Regions from separate parts of the Nocardioides sp. NBC_00368 genome, predicted to be linked through region 1. Evidence: riboswitches for the same ligand, from Rfam matches in the RefSeq annotation. Region 1 holds a riboswitch; the other holds the start of a gene.
The links. A riboswitch is a leader RNA that binds a small molecule or an ion and turns the genes downstream of it on or off. The one in region 1 is predicted to bind S-adenosylmethionine.
Positions count from the first base shown of each region.

Region 1 (9,221 bases):
CGCCCGGTCGCCGAGGCGATCCTGCGCGAGCCGGAACGGTGGGACCTGAGCAGCCTGTTCGCCGTCTCGAACGGCGCCGCGCCGCTCTCCGCAGGGGTCCGTACCCAGCTCCGGGAGGCGCTGCCGGGCCGCTACATCCTCGACTCCTACGGCGCCTCGGAGTCCGGGGCGACCGGCATGCAGGTCGATGAGGGCAACGAGGGTGCGCAGGCCGCCCCGAAGTTCCAGGTCGGGATGGACGTACAGGTCTTCGACACCGAGCTGAAGCCGTGCGCACCGGGCGAGACCGGAATGCTCGCCCGCACCGGCTCGATCCCGCTGGGCTACTACAACGACCCGGTCAAGACCGCGGCGACGTTCAAGGAGGTCGACGGGCAGCGCTGGTCGATCCCGGGTGACTTCGCGCGACGTGAGGAGGACGGCTCGATCACCGTCCTGGGCCGCGGTTCGGGCTGCATCAACACCGGCGGCGAGAAGGTCTTCCCGGAGGAGGTCGAGGCGGTCCTGCTGCGTCACGCCGACGTCTTCGACACCGCGGTCGTCGGCACGCCGCACGAGCGCTGGGGTCAGCAGGTCACCGCTCTCGTGCAGCTCCGCGAGGGCGCCGCGACCTCGATCGACGCGCTTCGGGAGCACTGCCGCAGCCTGATCTCGGCCTACAAGGTGCCCAAGGACATCCTGCTCGTGGAGCGAGTCCCTCGCACGCCGGTCAGCAAGGTGGACTATCGTGCGAGCGCTACGGTCGCTGCCGAGCTGCTCGAGGCGCGTAGGTGACGGCCGGCTGATCCGACGTACGGCCTCGTGTCGTACGCCCCACCTCTGGCCCTAACCAAGGAAGGCGCAGACGTCCCTGTGTCCGCCGTGATCCCCCTCACACTGCCCGACATCCTGGAAGCGATGGCCGATGCGATCCCCGACCGCACGGCAGTCGTCACCACCGAGCGCGCCTACACGTACGCCGAGATCGACGAGCGTGCCACGCGCCTGGCCAACCACCTGCTGAGCGTCGGCCTCGAGCCGGGTGCCCAGGTCGCCGTCCACGCGACCAACCGGATCGAGTGGGTCGACGCCCTCTACGGGTGCCTCAAGGCCCGCACGATCCCGGTCAACATCAACCACGCCTACCGGCGTGACGAGCTCGCCAGGACGTACGCCGCCACCGACTGCGTCGCGGCCATCGTCTCCCCCGAGTTCACCGACGACCTCGACGAGCTCTCGCTGTCGTTGGATCACCGGGTCGTCCTGGGCCCCGACTACGACGCCAAGGTCGCCGCGGCGTCCAAGGAGCGGCCGACGGTCGGGCGCACGCCCGGCGACTGGCACATCATCTTCACCACCGGCACCACCGGCACTCCGAAGGGCGCGGTCTGGCGCCAGGAGGACCTGATCTGGGCGGCCCTGAACACCGTCCGCCGCAACGCGCCGATCCCGTCGGTCGAGGGCCTCGCCGCCGAGGCGGCCGCCCGCGCCTCGGGCGTCGTGCTGCTCGCCGGTGGGCCGCTGCTGCACGGCCAGAGCCAGCTGCTGCTCCTGCGCGCGCTGGTCGCCGGCGGCACCGCGGTGCTCGACACCTCCGAGGCGTTCTCGGCCGAGGCCTTCCTCGACCTCGCCGAGAAGTCCGGCGCCACCGCGATCACCCTCCTCGGCGACGCCCAGGCGCGGCCGGTGGCTGCCGCGCGGCTCGTCGGCAAGAAGCGCTGGCCGCTGCACTCGCTCGCGGGCGTCTCCAACACCGCGGCGCCGCTCTCCGACGGCGTCCTGTCCGTGCTGCGCGACGCGTTCGCCCGGCGGGTCATCGTCGACTCCTACGGCACCCTGGAGACCGGCGTCACCGGGTCCCGCGCCGACGACGGCTCGGCGCTCGCGCCCGGCGAGGCGCGGTTCATGGTGGGCCCGGAGGTGGAGGTCTTCAACCCCGACCTCACCCCGGCGGCTCCCGGTGTCGAGGGGCTGCTGGCCCGCTCCGGCCCGGCTGCGCTCGGCTACTACAAGGACAACGCCCGCTCGGCCACCGCGATCAAGCTGATCGACAACCGGCGCTGGACCTTCCCCGGCGACCTCGCCCGTCGTGAGGAGGACGGCTCGATCACGCTGCTCGGCCGGGCCGCGACCTTGGTGCGGACCGGTGATCTCGAGATCCACCCGGAGAAGATCGAGGGCGTGCTGCTCGCCCACGCCGACGTCGTCGACGCCGCGGTCTTCGGTATGCCCCACCCGCGCTGGGGCCAGCAGGTCGCGGCTCTGGTGCAGCTGACACCGGGCTCCGAGATCGCCGCTGCCGACCTGCGCAAGCACGCCCGTGACGTACTCGGGGAGTCGCACGAGCCCAAGCTCGTCCTGCTCGTCGAGTCGGTGCCGCGTACGCCGGCCGGGACCGTCGACTACCGCGCCGCCACCGGCCTCACCGCCGATCTGCTCAGCACCGGCGGACCCGGCAACGGTGCCAGGGCCCTCGACGAGACCGATGCCGAGGCTGCCGCAAACTAGCCGAGTCGGCGCAACTGTCCCGCCACCGGACGCCGAGTCGGCGCGTCTGTCCCAGCTGCTCGGGACATTCGCGCCGACTCGGCGCTGTTTTCCGGGACTGACGCGCCGGATCGGCGTTGGGTCAGGATTGCCGGTCGGGGGCGTCCGGGTCGTCGGGGGGCGGCGGCTCGGTCGCCTCGGGCGGGAGCTCGGGCAGGTGGTGCCCGAACGGGACCTGCTGGACCTGGCCGAGCGCGGCCAGGACGGAGGGCAGCATCGCCTTGGCGGTGCGCTTGTAGCCCATCGCGCTGGGGTGGAAGTGGTCGATGGCGAACATCTCGTCGGGGTTCGTGATGAAGAACGGGCCGACGACGTCGGAGAGCGAGACGACGTGGGCACCCCGGGCCAGCGCGGTCTCCCGCTGGCCGTCGGCCAGCTGCTTGGCGATCCTGCGCCCGAGCGAGCGCAGCGGCTGCGGCAGCGGCCGCACCGCGCCCACGTCCGGGCAGGTGCCGACGACCACCTCGGCGCCGCGCTCGCGCAGGGCGTCGATGACCTCGCCCAGCACCCGGGTGGAGTCCTTCTGCGGCACCCGGTGGGTGACGTCGTTCCCGCCCACGATGACCACCGCGACGTCGGGCCGATAGCTATCCGGCAGCGACTCGAGCTGGGCCGGGACCATCGAGGTCTCGGCGCCGACCACCGCAGCCGTACGCAGCCGCACCGGTCGTTGCAGCGCCTTGGCCGTGCCCTTGGCCAGCCGGGCGCCGAGGGTGCCGCCCCTGGTCTCCGCTCCCAGTCCGGCGGCGATCGAGTCGCCGAGGATCAGGAGCTCGACCGGCGTACCCCCGTAGGTCTTCTTGTAGACCTTGTCGGCGTCGATCGCCTCCTCGCCGAGAGGCTTGCCGATCACGTCGCGCGCGTGCGCCGCCTGTCTCTTCAGCAACGTCACGAACCCGGCCCCCGCAGCCGCCCCCACCACACCAACTGCGCCGGCAACGCCGGCGGTGGCGGCGACCATGCCGAGCCACCTGGCCTCTTCACTCGTCTTCGCGCTGCTCACATTCCTCATGTGTACCCCACGAGGGTGAACGGGCGGTTGGTTCGTCTAGGTATGCAGAGAAACCGTCGCTTCCCACGCGGAGTTCCGCACGGGAAGCGACGGTTCCGCTACATACCTAGACGAACATCCACGGACCTACGCCTGGGAGAGCCCAGCCTCCTCGAAGGAGTCGTAGTTGGGGGCGATGGTGGCGCGCGGGCCGACGATGCCGCTGACCGCGTCGAGGGTCTTGAGGCCGTGGCCGGTGTTGATGATCACCGTCTCCAGGCTCGGGTCCAGGGCGCCGGTCTCGACGAGCTTCTTGGTGACCGCGAGAGTGGTGCCGCCGGCGGTCTCGGTGAAGATGCCCTCGGTGCGGGCCAGGAGCACGATCGCGGCGCGGATCTCGTCGTCGGTGACCTCCTCGACGGCGCCGCCGGAGGACCGGGTGGCGTCGAGGACGTAGATGCCGTCCGCCGGGTTGCCGATCGCCAGCGACTTGGCGATGGTGTCGGGCTTGACCGGGCGGATGGCGTCGACGCCGGCCTTGAACGCGGTCGCGACCGGGTTGCAGCCGGTCGCCTGGGCACCGAAGATCCGGTAGGGCTTCTCCTCGACCAGACCGAGCTTGATCAGCTCCTTGAAGGCCTTGTCGACCTTGGTCAGCTGGGATCCGGAAGCCACCGGGATGACGATCTGGTCGGGCAGGCGCCAGCCGAGCTGCTCGGCGATCTCGAAGCCGAGGGTCTTGGAGCCCTCGGCGTAGAAGGGACGTACGTTGACGTTCACGAACGCCCAGCCGTCCTCCTCCGCGGCGATCTCCTGGGCGAGCTTGTTGACGTCGTCGTAGTTGCCGTCGACGGCGATCAGGTTGTCGGTGAAGACGGCGGAGTTGACCTGCTTGGGCTGCTCGAGGTTGCTGGGGATGAAGACCGCGGTGGGGATCCCAGCACGGGCGCCGGCGGCGGCGACCGCGTTGGCCAGGTTGCCGGTCGAGGGGCAGGCGAAGACCTTGGCGTCGAGCTCGCGGGCGGCGCTGAGCGCGCAGGCGACCACGCGGTCCTTGAACGAGTTGGTCGGGTTGGTCGAGTCGTCCTTCACCCAGATCTTCTCGACGCCGAGCTCCTTGGCGAGGTTCTTCGCGTCCAGGAGCCGGGTGAAGCCGGGCTCGGTGTTGGGGCTCTGCTCGATGTCGTCGGGCACCGGCAGCAGCGCCTTGTAGCGCCAGATGTTGCGGGGTCCGGCCTCGATCTCCTCGCGGGTCACGGCCGGGAAGTCATAGGCCACCTCCAGTGGCCCGAAACACTCCGGACAGGCGTAGTGCGGACCGAGGTCGATCTGGTTGCCACACTCCCGGCACGACAGCGCCGAGGCGTTGCCGAAAGCACCCTCGCGCAGGCCCTTCGTCTCCGTGGTCGCAGCGCTCATGAGAAACCTCCTCCTCATCTTCCCCGATCACGTCTCTCGCGCCGGGCCGGAATTAGCACCTGCTCCGCGCCCTGCCCGTGGTCGGGAGGAGGCTCGCGGTCGGTTGCCGGGACTTCACTGGGCCGTTCCCTCAGTCCCTCTCGATGAGCAGTAGCGATCGTACGGCAGGTATCCGGCGCCCCACACACCCGGGTTCCACTCCGCGGACCAACTGTCCGCTATCTGGACATGGGCGGCTCAGCGAGCGCGGAGGCGGCGCAGCATCCGGGCGTCGTCGAAGCCCACCGCCCGGGCGGCCGACTCCATGGTGGTGCCGGCGGCGAGCAGGTGGTCGGCACGCTCGCGGCGGAGCGCCTGCTGGTAGCGGAGCGGGGTGAGACCGGTCGCGCGTACGAAGGCGCGGGTCAGGGTGCGCTCGCTGACACCCGCGCCCTCGGCCAGACCGGAGAGCGGAAGCGGCTCGGCGAACCGGGCGTCGATGACGTCCTGCACATGGTGGACGGTGTCGTCGAGATGGTTGCGGTGGCGCAGCAGGACGCTCTCCTGCGGCTGGTCGCCGTTGCGCCGCGCGTAGACGACCATGTCGCGGGCGACCCGCGCCGCCAGCGCCGGTCCGTGGCGCATCGCGAGCAGGTGCAGGCTCAGGTCGATGCCGCTGGCGATACCGGCCGACGTCACGATCCGGTCATCGCTGGTGAACAGTACGTCGCGCACCACCCGGGCCTTCGGGTAGCGCCTCGCGAGCGCATCCTGGAGATCGTGATGGGTGGTGCACAGACGCCCGTCGAGGAGACCCGCCTGGCCGAGGGCGTCGGCACCCGCGCACACGCTCGCCACCTCACCCCCGGCCGCATGATGACCACGCAGCCGCTCGGCGGTCTCGGGCGTGAGCCGGGGGCCGGCGACGAGGTCGTACGCCGCCTTCCACCCCGGCACGAGCAGCAGGTCGCCAGGGTCGAGGTCGGGCCACTCGGCCGTCGCCGCCAACGGCAGTCCTTGGGCCGAGAGCACCTCTCCCTGATCGGCGCCCGCCACATAGACGAGGTCGTAGGGATGACCCAGGCCGCCGGCGGTGTGGAACGCCTGGGCCGGCCCGGCGAGATCGAGCAGATGTACGCCGGGCAGCAGCACGAACACGACCTTGCTCACGCGGCAGATGCTGCCACAGCCTCCAGCTCGGCGATGGTCGCGATCTCGGCGAACCGGCCGCTGAGCACGAGCTTCGTACGCTCCACGATCTCCGCGGCCGACAGCCCGCCCAGCGGCTCCGTGGTGACGGCGTCGGCCACGTAGGTGACCCGGTAGCCGAGGTCGGAGCCGATCCTTGCGGTGGTCTCGACACACTGCTCGGCGCGGATCCCGCAGACCACGAGCTCGGTGACGCCGTGCTCGGTCAGCACCTGCTGGAGGTTGGTCGTGGTGAAGGCGTTGTGCGAGGTCTTGCGCACCTCGACGTCGCCGTCCTGCGGGCCGCTGAGCCCGTCGAGGTAGCGCACGTGACCCGAGGCCGGGTCGAAGGCGCCGCCGCTGCCGGGCTCGGTGTGCAGCACCCACACGACCAGGTCGCCGGCCGCTCGCGCGAGGCTCACCAGCCGGTCGGCGCGCTCGGCGATGTCGGGGTACAGGGTCTGCTCCCACTTCCCGAGCTGGCGGAAGGATTCCTGGATGTCGATGACGAGGAGGGCACGATTGCTCATGCCTCCAGTGTGCGAGCTGCCCGCTCGATGCACGAGGCATCAAGCGGGCAGCATCCGGAACGATCCGGTCAGGCAGCGGCCACCGTGCTCTGCGTCGTGGCCTCTCCCCCGGCGGGCGCCAGGGCGCCGCGTACGACATCCCTGACATCGCTCACCAGGTTGATCTTCAGCGCCTGCTTCACGTCGTCGGGCACCTCGTCCAGGTCGGGCTCGTTGCGCTGGGGCACGAAGACCTCGGTCAGACCGGCCCGCTGGGCGGCGAGCAGCTTCTGCTTGAGGCCACCGATGGGCAGCACCCGGCCGGAGAGGGAGACCTCACCGGTCATGCCGACCTCGCTGCGCACCGGGCGACCGGTCGCGAGGGAGGTCAGCGCGGTGACCATGGTGATGCCGGCGCTCGGCCCGTCCTTGGGCACCGCACCTGCCGGCACGTGGACGTGCAGCGAGCGGTCGAGCACGGCCGGGTCGACGCCCAGCTCGGCCGCGTGCGAGCGCACGAACGAGAGCGCGATCTGCGCGGACTCCTTCATCACCTCGCCGAGCTGACCGGTGATGTTCAGCCCGGTCTGCCCGTCGGACGCCGACGCCTCGATGAAGAGCACGTCCCCACCGAGTCCCGTGACGGCCAGTCCGGTGGCGACACCCGGGACCGACGTACGCTCCGCCGACTCCGGCGTGAACCGGGGCCGTCCGACGAGGTCCTTGAGGTTGTCCAGGTCGACCTCGACGTGCTCCGCGCCGGTGGCCAGCTTCGTCGCCGCCTTGCGCAGCGCCTTGGCGATGAGCCGCTCGAGCTGGCGTACGCCCGCCTCGCGGGTGTAGTTCGCGGCCAGCTCACGCAGCGCCTCGTCGGCGACCGTGACCTCCTCGGCGGTCACCGCGGCACGCTCGAGCTGCCGGGGCAGCAGGAAGTCGCGGGCGATGGCGACCTTGTCGTCCTCGGTGTAGCCGTCGATCGTGACCAGCTCCATCCGGTCCAGCAGCGCGCTCGGGATCTGCTCCACGACGTTGGCCGTGGCGATGAAGAGCACGTCGGAGAGGTCCAGGTCGAGCTCGAGGTAGTGGTCGCGGAAGGTGTGGTTCTGCGCCGGGTCGAGCACCTCGAGCAGGGCCGCGGCCGGGTCACCGCGGTAGTCGGAGCCGACCTTGTCGACCTCGTCGAGTAGCACGACCGGGTTCATGGAGCCGGCCTCCTTGACGGCCCGCACGATGCGGCCGGGCAGCGCGCCGACGTAGGTGCGCCGGTGACCGCGGATCTCGGCCTCGTCGCGCACACCGCCCAGCGCGACCCGGACGAACTTCCGTCCGAGCGAGCGGGCGACCGACTCACCGAGCGAGGTCTTGCCGACTCCCGGAGGACCGGCCAGCAGCACCACGGCACCCGACCCACGGCCACCGATGACCTGCAGACCACGCTCGGCCCGCCGGGCCCTGACCGCCAGGTATTCGACGATCCGGTCCTTGACCTCCTCGAGGCCGTGGTGGTCGGCGTCGAGCACCTCACGAGCGGCGGTCACGTCGGTGGAGTCCTCGGTGACCACGCCCCACGGCAGCTCCAGGACGGTGTCGAGCCAGGTGCGGATCCACGCGGTCTCGGGGTTCTGCTCGGAACCACGCTCGAGCTTGTCGACCTCGCGCAGCGCGGCCTCGCGTACGGTCTCGGGGAGGTCGGCGGCCTCGACCCGGGCCCGGTAGTCGTCGGAGCCCTCGGGCTCGCCCTCGCCGAGCTCCTTGCGGATCGCGGCGAGCTGCTGGCGCAGCAGGAACTCCCGCTGCGTCTTCTCCATGCCCTCGCGGACATCCTCGGCGATCTTGTCGCTGACCTCGGACTCGGCGATGTGGTCCTTGGCCCAGGCGATCACCTTCTCGAGCCGCTCCTCGACGTCCGGCGTCTCGAGCAGCTCGCGCTTGGCCTCGTCGTCGAGGTAGGGCGCATAGCCGGCGGTGTCGGCGATCTCGGACGGCTCGATGAGCCGGTTGACCTGGTCGATGACCGGCCAGGCCTCACGGCGCTGCAGCACCGCGACGACCAGCCGCTTGTACTCCTCGGCCAGCTCCTTCGCGTGCTCCGTCGTCGTCTCGGTGGCGGGCTCGACCTCGACCCACAGCGCCGCGCCGGGTCCGGTCACGCCGGAGCCGATCTTCGCGCGGCCGACGGCCCTCAGCACCGCTGCGGGCTCACCGCCCCGGAAGCGGCCGACGCGCTCGATCGTGGCGACAGCGCCGTACGTCGCATACCGGTCCCCCAGCCGCGGCGCCACCAGCAGCCGGCTCTCCGAGCCGGCTCGGGCGGCATCGACGGCAGCCTGCGCGGCCTCGTCGAGCTCGATGGGCACGACCATCCCCGGCAGGACCACGGCGTCCGAGACGAACAGCACAGGAAGCTTGTCCATGCGGACCCTCCTAGAAAGTTGAGTGATACTGGCTCAACTTCCGGGAGCAACCGGATGTTCCCTCCGGTTATCGTGTTCGCTGTCAGCGGACGGCGCGAGCTGTAACACGCTGTTACACCCACTATCCGGTCGTTCAGAACGACCGGATAGTGCTCCGAACGACGTGTTACAGGGCCGCCGCGTCGGTCGCCAGCC
Region 1 is NZ_CP107970.1:5,214,072-5,223,292, reverse strand. Features, by position in the region: gene OG984_RS24950 (AMP-binding protein) at 1-774, shown strand, start outside; gene OG984_RS24945 (AMP-binding protein) at 862-2,487, shown strand; gene OG984_RS24940 (SGNH/GDSL hydrolase family protein) at 2,609-3,529, opposite strand; gene thrC (threonine synthase) at 3,665-4,936, opposite strand; SAM riboswitch class I at 4,948-5,086, opposite strand; gene OG984_RS24930 (GlxA family transcriptional regulator) at 5,174-6,085, opposite strand; gene OG984_RS24925 (isochorismatase family protein) at 6,082-6,633, opposite strand; gene lon (endopeptidase La) at 6,702-9,026, opposite strand; gene otsB (trehalose-phosphatase) at 9,193-9,221, opposite strand, start outside.

Region 2 (9,221 bases), 760 kb from region 1:
TCGGAAACGTCCGACCTCGGCGCTTTGGGCATCGCACACGGCACATCAGGCATCGCCTTCGCTTCCGTCCGACTCGCACGCGCTCTGCAGGACGACGCCCTGCTGGACATGTGGCTCGGTCGGTTCCATATGTCCAGTAGAGCAACTGTTGCCGCCAGCATCCAGACGAAGAACCACGAAAGCGTCTCTTGGTGCCGCGGCGCGGCCGGGGTCGTCTCCACCCAGCTCCACCTTTCCGAGCTTGGCCTAGCCAGCCCAGACCTTCCCTCGTGGATCGACTGGCTTTTCGAGAACCATGCCTTGGCCGTGGGGAATGCTCTCTGCTGTGGTGCCGGCTCGATCGCCGACATCATCGCGACCTTGCGACACCTCGGACACCCCGAACCGTCCCAGACGGAGCTGGCGCTCGAGCACTGGCTCCGCCAACCGCAGAACCCGCGCCTGCCGGCGACACAACCCCACATCGGGTTCATGCAGGGCACCGCTGGCGCGATCTACACCATGATCCGACTCACTGAGGCCGGCCGGTCGCTGCCGAGCGTCCTCTCCTTCGACCAGGTGGTCTGACCGAGAGACGCTCAGCAGCGACCAAGGACGTCACACGACGATGTTGACCAGCTTGGGCGCGCGAACGATGACCTTGCGTACGGTCTGACCCTCGATCGCCTTGGCGATGCCGGGGTCCGCCAGCGCGACCGCCTCCAGGTCTGCCTCGGAGATCGAAGGCGAGACCTCCAGGCGGGCGCGCACCTTGCCCTTGATCTGGACGACCGCTGTCACGGAGTCCTCCACGAGCAGGCGGGGCTCGACCGTCGGCCACGCGGCTCGCGCAACCGTCGGCTCGTGCCCCAGGATCTCCCACATCTCTTCGGCGGTATACGGAGCGACCAGCGACAGCAGGATGGCGACCACCTCGGCCGCCTCACGCACCGCCGCGTCCTTCGGGCCACAACCGGAGTCGATGGCCTTGCGGGTGGCGTTGACCAGCTCCATGGTCCGCGCTACGACGACGTTGAACTTCCTGCTTTCCAGGAGTTCCTCAGCCTCGGCGACGGTCTTGTGCGTCACCCGTCGCAGGGACACGTCGCCGGCCGAAAAGTCGATGCCCGGCTCGGAGTCAACGTCACCGGCCAGCCTCCAGGCGCGCTGCAGGAACTTCAGCGAGCCACCGGGAGACAGGTCGGCCCAGTCGATGTCGGCCTCAGGCGGACCGGCGAAGACCATCGTCACGCGGGTGGCATCGACACCGAACTCGTCGATGGTCTCGCCCAGATCGACACCGTTGCCCAGGGACTTCGACATCCCCTTGCCCTCGTTGATGACCTCACCCTGCGTCAGCAGCTCCTTGAACGGCTCGTTGAAGTCGATCAGGCCGATGTCGTTCAGCGCCTTGACGAAGAAGCGCGCGTACAGCAGGTGCATGACCGCGTGCTCCTTGCCACCGACGTAATGGTCGACGGCACCCCAGGCCTTGATCGCCTCGGGGTCGAACGCTGCCTTGTCGTAGTGCGGCGAGGTGTAGCGCAGGAAGTACCACGACGAGTCCACGAACGTGTCCATGGTGTCCGAGTCCCGCTTCGCGGGGGCACCACACTTCGGGCAGTCGACGTTCGCCCAGTCCTCCGCCGCGGCCAGCGGCGAGACGCCCTTGGGCTTCAGGTCGGCGCCCTTCAGGTCGGGCAGCACGACCGGCAACTGGTCCTCGGGAACGGGCACCGGGCCACACGACTCGCAGTGGATGATCGGGATCGGGGCGCCCCAGTAACGCTGACGGCTCAGCAGCCAGTCGCGCAGCCGGTAGTTGATCGTGCCCTTGCCGTGGCCCTCGGCCTCGAGCTTCTCAATGATCTTGTGGATCCCGCTCGCCTTGTCTGCCACGCCCTCCAGCTCGGGAGAGTTCACGTACGCACCGTCACCTGCGGTGGCAACGTACGTCTCCTCGGGGTTGTCGGTGTCAGGAACGTCGACGACCCGGCGAACCGGCAGTGAGAAGGCCTTCGCGAAGTCCAGGTCGCGCTGGTCATGCGCGGGCACCGCCATGATCGCGCCGGTGCCGTACTCCGCCAGCACATAGTCCGACGCCCACACCGGGATCTGCTCACCGTTGACCGGGTTGATCGCGGTGACCCCCAGGTCGACGCCCGTCTTGGGACGGTCGGTCGACATGCGGTCGATCTCGGAGGACTTGCGGACCTCGACGATGTAGTCCTCCAGAGCCTGCTTCTGCTCGGGAGCGACGATCTCCGAGGCCAAGGTGGCATCGGCCGCGACGACCATGAAGGTGGCGCCGTACAGCGTGTCGGGTCGCGTGGTGAACACGGTGACCTTTTTGGATCCACCATCGGCCAGGGTGATGTCGAAGTCGACGTGCGCGCCCTCGGAACGACCGATCCAGTTGCGCTGCATGGCCAGGACCTCTTCGGGCCACTTGATCTGGTCCATGTCGTCCAGCAGCCGCTGGGCGTAGTCGGTGATCTTGAAGTACCACTGGTTCAGGTCACGCTTGGTGACCGTGGCGCCGCACCGCTCGCACTGCCCGTTGACAACCTGCTCGTTCGCCAGAACCGTCTGGTCGTTCGGGCACCAGTTGACCGGACTCTTCTTGCGATAGGCCAACCCCGCCTCGTACAGCTTGATGAACAGCCACTGGGTCCAGTGGTAGTACTCCGGGTCGGAGGTGTGCAGACGGCGCGACCAGTCGAAGGAGATGCCGTAGCGCTTGAACGACTCCGCCTGGGTCTCGATGTTGGCGTAGGTCCAGCCGGCGGGGTTCTCGTTGCGCTTGATCGCGGCGTTCTCGGCGGGCAGGCCGAAGGAGTCCCAGCCGATCGGGTTCAGGACGTCGAAGCCCTTCAGCCACCAGTAGCGGGCCAGCACGTCGTGGAGCGCGGTGACCTCGGCGTGACCCATGTGCAGGTCGCCCGAGGGGTAGGGGAACATCGTGAGCGCGTAGCGCTTCTCAGCGCCCTCGCGCTGGCCCGCCTTGAACGGCTCCAGCTTCTCCCAGATGGGGCGCCACTTGTCCTGCAGCTCCACGACGTCGTACGTCGCCTGCTCGGCCTGCTCCTGCGTCATTGGTCTTTCGTCCTTGTCGAGTGTCGTGCGTCGAGACTGCTTCCGGAACAAAGCTCCGTAGAACTAAAAAGGCCCCTCACATGGAGGGGTAGCCGCGTGACCGGGGTGTGTCCCTCAGGGTCAGCGCGGCTGCCTAAGAAGCAGGACAGACATCTGCATGTGTCCAGGGTAGCCGACCACCGCCGCCAGCGTCATTCGCAGCCCCGCCATACTCCCGCGCCCGGGGCCGACGGCAGGGTCGAAGGCCTCTAGAAAGACACTTTCGATACTCCATGAGTTCTGCCCTGCGGATCGACCGACAGAAAATAGGGCCGGAGGGGCCTTCACCTATTGCGACGGCCAGTTCGAGCGTGCCAAACTGGCGACGCTCCGCTGCTCGTGATGTCGGTCGTGAATGAGGACCCCCCCATCTCATCCAAGGAACGCTCCGAGCAGCGGAGTCCAAATCTTTTGGGCCCGGCGACGAAGTCGCCAGGCCCAAAAACGATTTGGAGATCGCGCGAGCGCAGCGGCTGAGCCTGCGAAGCCGCGAAGCGGGCCGAGATCCAGTCGTGTCCGTGGAGTGAGCTCCACGCCTACGGCACCCGGTTGATCCACTCCCGTGTCGCGTGCTTGCCGACAACCAGCGCTGCCGCCTCGTCCATCGTCGCCTGATCGAGCTCGACGTACGCAGACCCGAAGCTCTGTTCGAACTCGGCGAGCAGAGCGCCGATGACCTTGTCCCGGGGCAGCCCGGTCTGGGAACGGATCGGGTCGACGCGCTTGGCCGCGCTCCTGGTGCCCTTGTCGGACATCTTCTCCCGGCCGATCCGGAGCACCTCGAGCATCTTGTCGGCATCGATGTCGTAGGCCATCGTGACGTGGTGGAGGACGCCGCCGGGGATCCGCTTCTGCGCGGCGCCGGCGATCTTGCCGACCGGCGAGGCGATGTCGTTCAGGCCGGCGTACGCGGCCTCGATGCCGACGCTGCGCAGGCCGCGGAGCACCCACTCGTCGAGGAAGGCGTAGGACTCCTGGAAGGACATGCCGGCCACGAGCGTGTCGGGCACGGCGAGGCTGTAGGTGATCGTGTTGCCCGGCTCGATGAACATCGCGCCGCCACCGGAGACGCGGCGTACGACCTCGATGCCGTGACGCTCGGCGGCGGCCGCGTCGACCTCGTTGGAGAGCGACTGGTAGCTGCCGATCACGACCGCGCTGCTGGCCCAGTCCCAGAACCTCAGGTTGGGGGCGCGGCGACCCTCGGCGACCTGGCGGACGATGACCTCGTCGAGGGCCATCTGCATCGTCGGCGACAGCGGTCCGGTCTCGACGATCTCGAGGTCGAGGTCGTCCCAGGTCGTGGCCCGGCCGAGCGCGCGCAGCACCGTCAGGGCGATGTCGCGGGTGCCGAAGCCGACCAGCTCGGCGTCACGCGCGGCAGCGTCCAGCGAGGCCGTCAGCCGGTCGAGGGACGCGTCGGCCGGCTGTCCCTCCAGCGCCGCGGTCAGCCACCCCAGCGCCTCGTCGGGTTCCAGGAAGAAGTCGCCCGAGAGGACGACGTCGATGATCGTGTCGGCGGAGACCGTCGCGTCGACGACGACGAGCTTGCCGCCGCGTACCTTCCGCTCGCCATGCACTCGTTCACTCACAGTTCCTCAACACCGTGAGCGCCTGGATTCATCCCCGCACTACACCGCCGCGCCGCACGACCCGGCGGTGTCGGCGAGGCGGGTGAGACCGACCGGTCCGACCAACGGCCGCGGGTCCTCGGCGAGCGTCCAGGCGCCGTCGAGGAGGATGTAGTCGCCTCGGACGTCACCGTCGAGAAGAGCACGTACGCCGGCCACCAGCCGGTCCACGTCGGCGACCGAGGTCCCGATGCCGATGCTCGCGCGGACCGCGCCGCCGGCGAGCCCGAGGCGCTTGAGGAGCGGCTGGGCGCAGAAGCGGCCGTCGCGTACGCCCAGGCCGTGCTCGGCCGAGAGGTAGGCAGCCACCCGGCCGGGCTCGATGCCGTCGACGGTGAACGTGACGACCCCGACCGGCTCCTCGGAATCGGCCCACAGGCGGACGACGTCGACGCCCTCCAGCGCGGACAGGCCGGCCACGAGGCGCCCCCTCAGCGACGCCTCGTGGCGGTCCAGCTCGGCGGCCGAGACGCCGCCGAGGGTCGTGCACGCCGCGGCCAGCGCAGCCGCGCCGACGACGTTGGGCGAGCCGCCCTCGTGGCGTGCGGGGGCGGGCTGCCACGTGGTCTCGCCCACCTCCACGTCGTCGACCGCCCCTCCCCCGGCGAGGTAGGGGGTGCCGACGTCGAGCCAGTCGCGGCGCCCGACGAGAGCACCGGCACCGTAGGGCGCGTAGAGCTTGTGACCGGAGAAGGCGACGTAGTCGGCGCCGGTCGCGGCCAGCGAGAAGTGCCGGTGGGCGAGCAGCTGGGCGCCGTCGACGAGGACCCGGGCGCCGTGGGCGTGGGCCAGGGTGACGATCTCGCCCACCGGCAGCGCCTCGCCGGTGACGTTGGAGGCTCCGGTGACGGCCACCAGGGCGTAGTCACCTCGGGCCAGCTCGCCGGCCAGAGCGTCGATGGTGCCGGCAAGGGTGTCCCGGCCGGCGACGGCGGTGACGCCCGCCTCGACCCGGTGCCACGGGAGCAGGTTGGCGTGGTGCTCGATGTCCAGGACGAGGACCCGCCCGGGTACGCAGCCGGCCAGCAGGTTCACCGCGTCGGTCGTGTTGCGGGTGATGACGGTGACATCGTCCTCACGGGCCCCGACGTACCCGCCGATCGTCGCACGCGACTCCTCGTAGAGGGCGGTCGAGACCTGGGACAGATAGCCGGCGCCACGGTGCACCGAGGCGTACCACGGCAGCACCTCGGCCACCCGGTCGGCCACGGCCTGCAGGGCCGGCGCCGACGCGGCGACATCGAGGTTGGCGTACGTCACGGTCGTTCCGTCCAGCAGCGGGACCTGGGTCTTCGAGCCGACGAGCGGGAGCAGGGACATGGGGGCACCCTTCGGGGGTCATGGCTCCCCAGGGCTGCACGAGGCTGCCCGGCGAAGCACGCGCTTGCCCACGCCACCTCGGCGCGGGCCTGGTCGTCACCCGGAGCACCCCACCGCGTGGGAGGGTTGCCCGCCAGCAAGCCGGGGCTTCGCGCTGGCAGTCGTGACCTTCGGCGAAGATGCTGCCCGAGACGGGGTGCGCCCACCAACTCGTCATCTCGATACGTGGGCACGTATCTCAGATCACGGACGACCTTCCCAGGGATTGCCGTTGCCGTTGCCGTCGCCCTCACAGGCGCCGAAGAACTCCGCGATCGGGTCGCACTCCTCGCCGTCGTCCTCCTCGGGAGGTGGTGGCGGCGGCGCGATCAGCTGCTTCTCGTGGCCGGGCTCCGGGTCCTGGCCGTCGACATAGACCGGCTCCGGGAAGCTCTCGATCTCCTTGCCCTCCATGGCCTTCGCCATGATGGCGGCCCAGGTCTCGGTGGGATAGTCGGCACCGAAGTAGGACGGCATCCAGCCTCCGTCGAGCTTCCCCTCGCCGTTGCCGCGCGAGTAGCGCACGGCGGTCGCGATCTGCGGGGTGAACCCGACGAACCAGGACGAGCAGACGTACTGCTCGTTCGTGCAGGTGCCGGTGCCGGTCTTGCCGGCGACCGGCCGGCCGATGCTCTGGGCCTTCTGGCCCGAGCCGCTCTGCACCACGCCCTGCATCGCGTACGTCACGTCGGCGGCGATGTCCTCCGAGATCGCGTGCCGGGCGTTCTTGCGGCCGTTCCAGCTGTAGAGGACGTTGCCGGCGCGGTCGCGGACCTTCTTCACCACATGCACGTCGTGGCGGTAGCCGCCGTTGGCGATCGTGGCGTAGGCGTTGGCCATGTTGATCGGGCTGACGTTGGCGCCGCCCAGCGCGATCCGGTCGTCCTGGTCGGTGAGGTAGCCGGACGTGCTCGGGATGCCGGGATACCTCGGGTCAGCCTTCTCCGGCGTCAGCCCCGCGTCGAGCGCGGTCTGGTAGACGGCCTTGCGCCCCTCCTCGGCCCCACCCATCGACTCGGTCATGTCGATGTAGGCCGTGTTCACCGACTGCTCCAGCGCCTTGAGCATGGTGATGTACTGGCCGTAGTCCATGCCGGCGGCGACGCCGGCCTGCTCGCCCTCGTTGACGACCTGTGAGCCGGTGTACGTGGTGAACGGCGAGTCGCCCGCCCAGGTCGACTCCAGCGAGTAGCCCTTCGCGATCGCCGCAGCGGTGGCGAAGACCTTCATCGTCGACCCCGCGTGGCCGCCGGTCGCGGCCCAGTTGTGCTGGCTGTCGAGGTAGTCCTGGCCACCGTAGAAGCCGAGCAGCGCTCCGGAGGCGACGTCGACCGAGGCGGTCGCCACGTGCAGGGCGTTCTTCTGCTCCGGGTCGTTCTTGACGTACGCCTTGCGGTTCTTCGGCTTCACCGTCTTGGCCGCGGTGGCCGATGCCTTCATCACCTTCGGGGAGAGGGTCGCGGTGATCCGCAGGCCACCGCTGTCGATCTTCTCCTCGGTGAACAGCGGCTTGCCGTCGGCGCCCTTCAGGCCGAGCAGCTCGGCCTTGATCATGGTGAGCGCGTGGCCACGCTGGCCGCCGAGCCGGCTGGGCACCGTCTTCGCCGGGAACTTCGGCAGCGCGTCCTTCACCTTGTCGGCCTCGGCCTGTTTCAGGTAGCCGAGGTCGACCATGCCGGAGAGGACGTACTGGTAGCGGCCGAGCAGCTTCTCCTTGCCGCGGAAGGTGCTGCTGGCCGGGTCGAAACCGGCCGGGTTGTTGAGGATCGCCGCGAGCGCGGCGGTCTCCTGCAGCGACAGGTCCTTGGTCGACTTCGCGAAGTAGGCCTTCGCGGCGGCCTCGATGCCGTAGGCGCCGCGGTTGAAGTAGATCGTGTTGAGGTAGTCGGTGAGGATCTGGTCCTTGCTCTTCTGCCGGGTCAGCTTCAGGGCGATGACCGCTTCCTTCAGCTTGCGCGAGTAGGACCGCTCGGAGTTGAGGTAGTAGTTCTTGACGTACTGCTGAGTGATCGTGGAAGCGCCCCCGGCAGTGCCCTCGGTGGTGTTGGAGAAGGCCGCGCGCACGATGCCCTTCACGTCGACGCCGCTGTTCTCGTAGAAGGTGCGGTCCTCGGCGGCGACCACGGCGTGCTTGACCATCTCCGGGATCTCGTCGGCCTCCAGCTTGATCCGGTTCTGGTCGCCCTCCTGGTAGCGGCCGAGCTCGGTCTTGCCGTTGCTGTAGTAGACGAACGAGGTCTCGACCTCGAACTCGGCGTTGGGGTCGGGCACAGTGATTCGGTTGTACGCCACGATCGCCGTCATCGAGCCGATCAGAGCGATCGCCAGGAAGCCGACCAGGGCCACCTTCGCGGTGAGCTTCCCCCAGCGCCGCCAGCTCGGCGGCGCGGAGCGCCGGTTCCCCGAGCCCCCCGTCGCCGACGTCTTGGTCGCGGTCCTGGCCGCGGCCCACTTCTCGGTCACCCAGACCTTGGCCGGCTCGGCCCGGGCGAGCAACGCCTGGGCGGCCGACGGAGTCGGCGCGGCGCGGCGGGCGCCGGGTCGGCTGGGCGTGGTCCTCGGCGGCTCGGGCGCGATCCGAGGAGCGGGCGGAGAGGCGGGCGGAGGAGGCGGCCGCCACGACGGCGGCGGACCGGTCGGACCCTTCGGAGGCTCGGCGCTCCGGTGTTCCATTGCTCCACCTGACCTAGGCGACTGATTGCGGCGGCCGTTGATCCTACCCGGGTGGGTATGACGACGGAGGCCGACCCCGAAAGGGGCCGGCCTCCGTGTCGGTCGTACGTCGCGGCGTACGACCTCAGCAGATCACTTCTTCAGGTCGAAGCGGTCGTTCTCCATGACCTTGACCCACGCCTTGACGAAGTCCTTGACGAACTTCTCCTTGGCGTCGTCACCGGCGTAGAGCTCGGCGATGGCGCGGAGCTCGGAGTTGGCGCCGAAGACCAGGTCGACGCGCGAACCGGTCCAGCCGTTGGTGCTGGAGTAGGTCGTCTCGTCGGCGGACGGGGTCCACTGCTGGTCGTAGTCGAGCAGGTTGACGAAGAAGTCGTTCGTCAGCGCGCCCGGGGTCTTGGTGAAGACACCGAGGTCCGAGCCGTCCCAGTTGTTGCCGATCAC
Region 2 is NZ_CP107970.1:5,970,676-5,979,896, reverse strand. Features, by position in the region: gene OG984_RS28560 (DUF4135 domain-containing protein) at 1-567, shown strand, start outside; gene leuS (leucine--tRNA ligase) at 598-3,075, opposite strand; gene OG984_RS28550 (lipoate--protein ligase family protein) at 3,651-4,706, opposite strand; gene OG984_RS28545 (aminotransferase class V-fold PLP-dependent enzyme) at 4,746-6,065, opposite strand; SAM riboswitch class IV at 6,121-6,234, opposite strand; gene OG984_RS28540 (transglycosylase domain-containing protein) at 6,309-8,777, opposite strand; gene katG (catalase/peroxidase HPI) at 8,910-9,221, opposite strand, start outside.
Region 2: it holds a riboswitch for S-adenosylmethionine, as region 1 does, so the genes downstream of both, OG984_RS28545 (aminotransferase class V-fold PLP-dependent enzyme) here and thrC (threonine synthase) in region 1, are expected to answer to the same signal.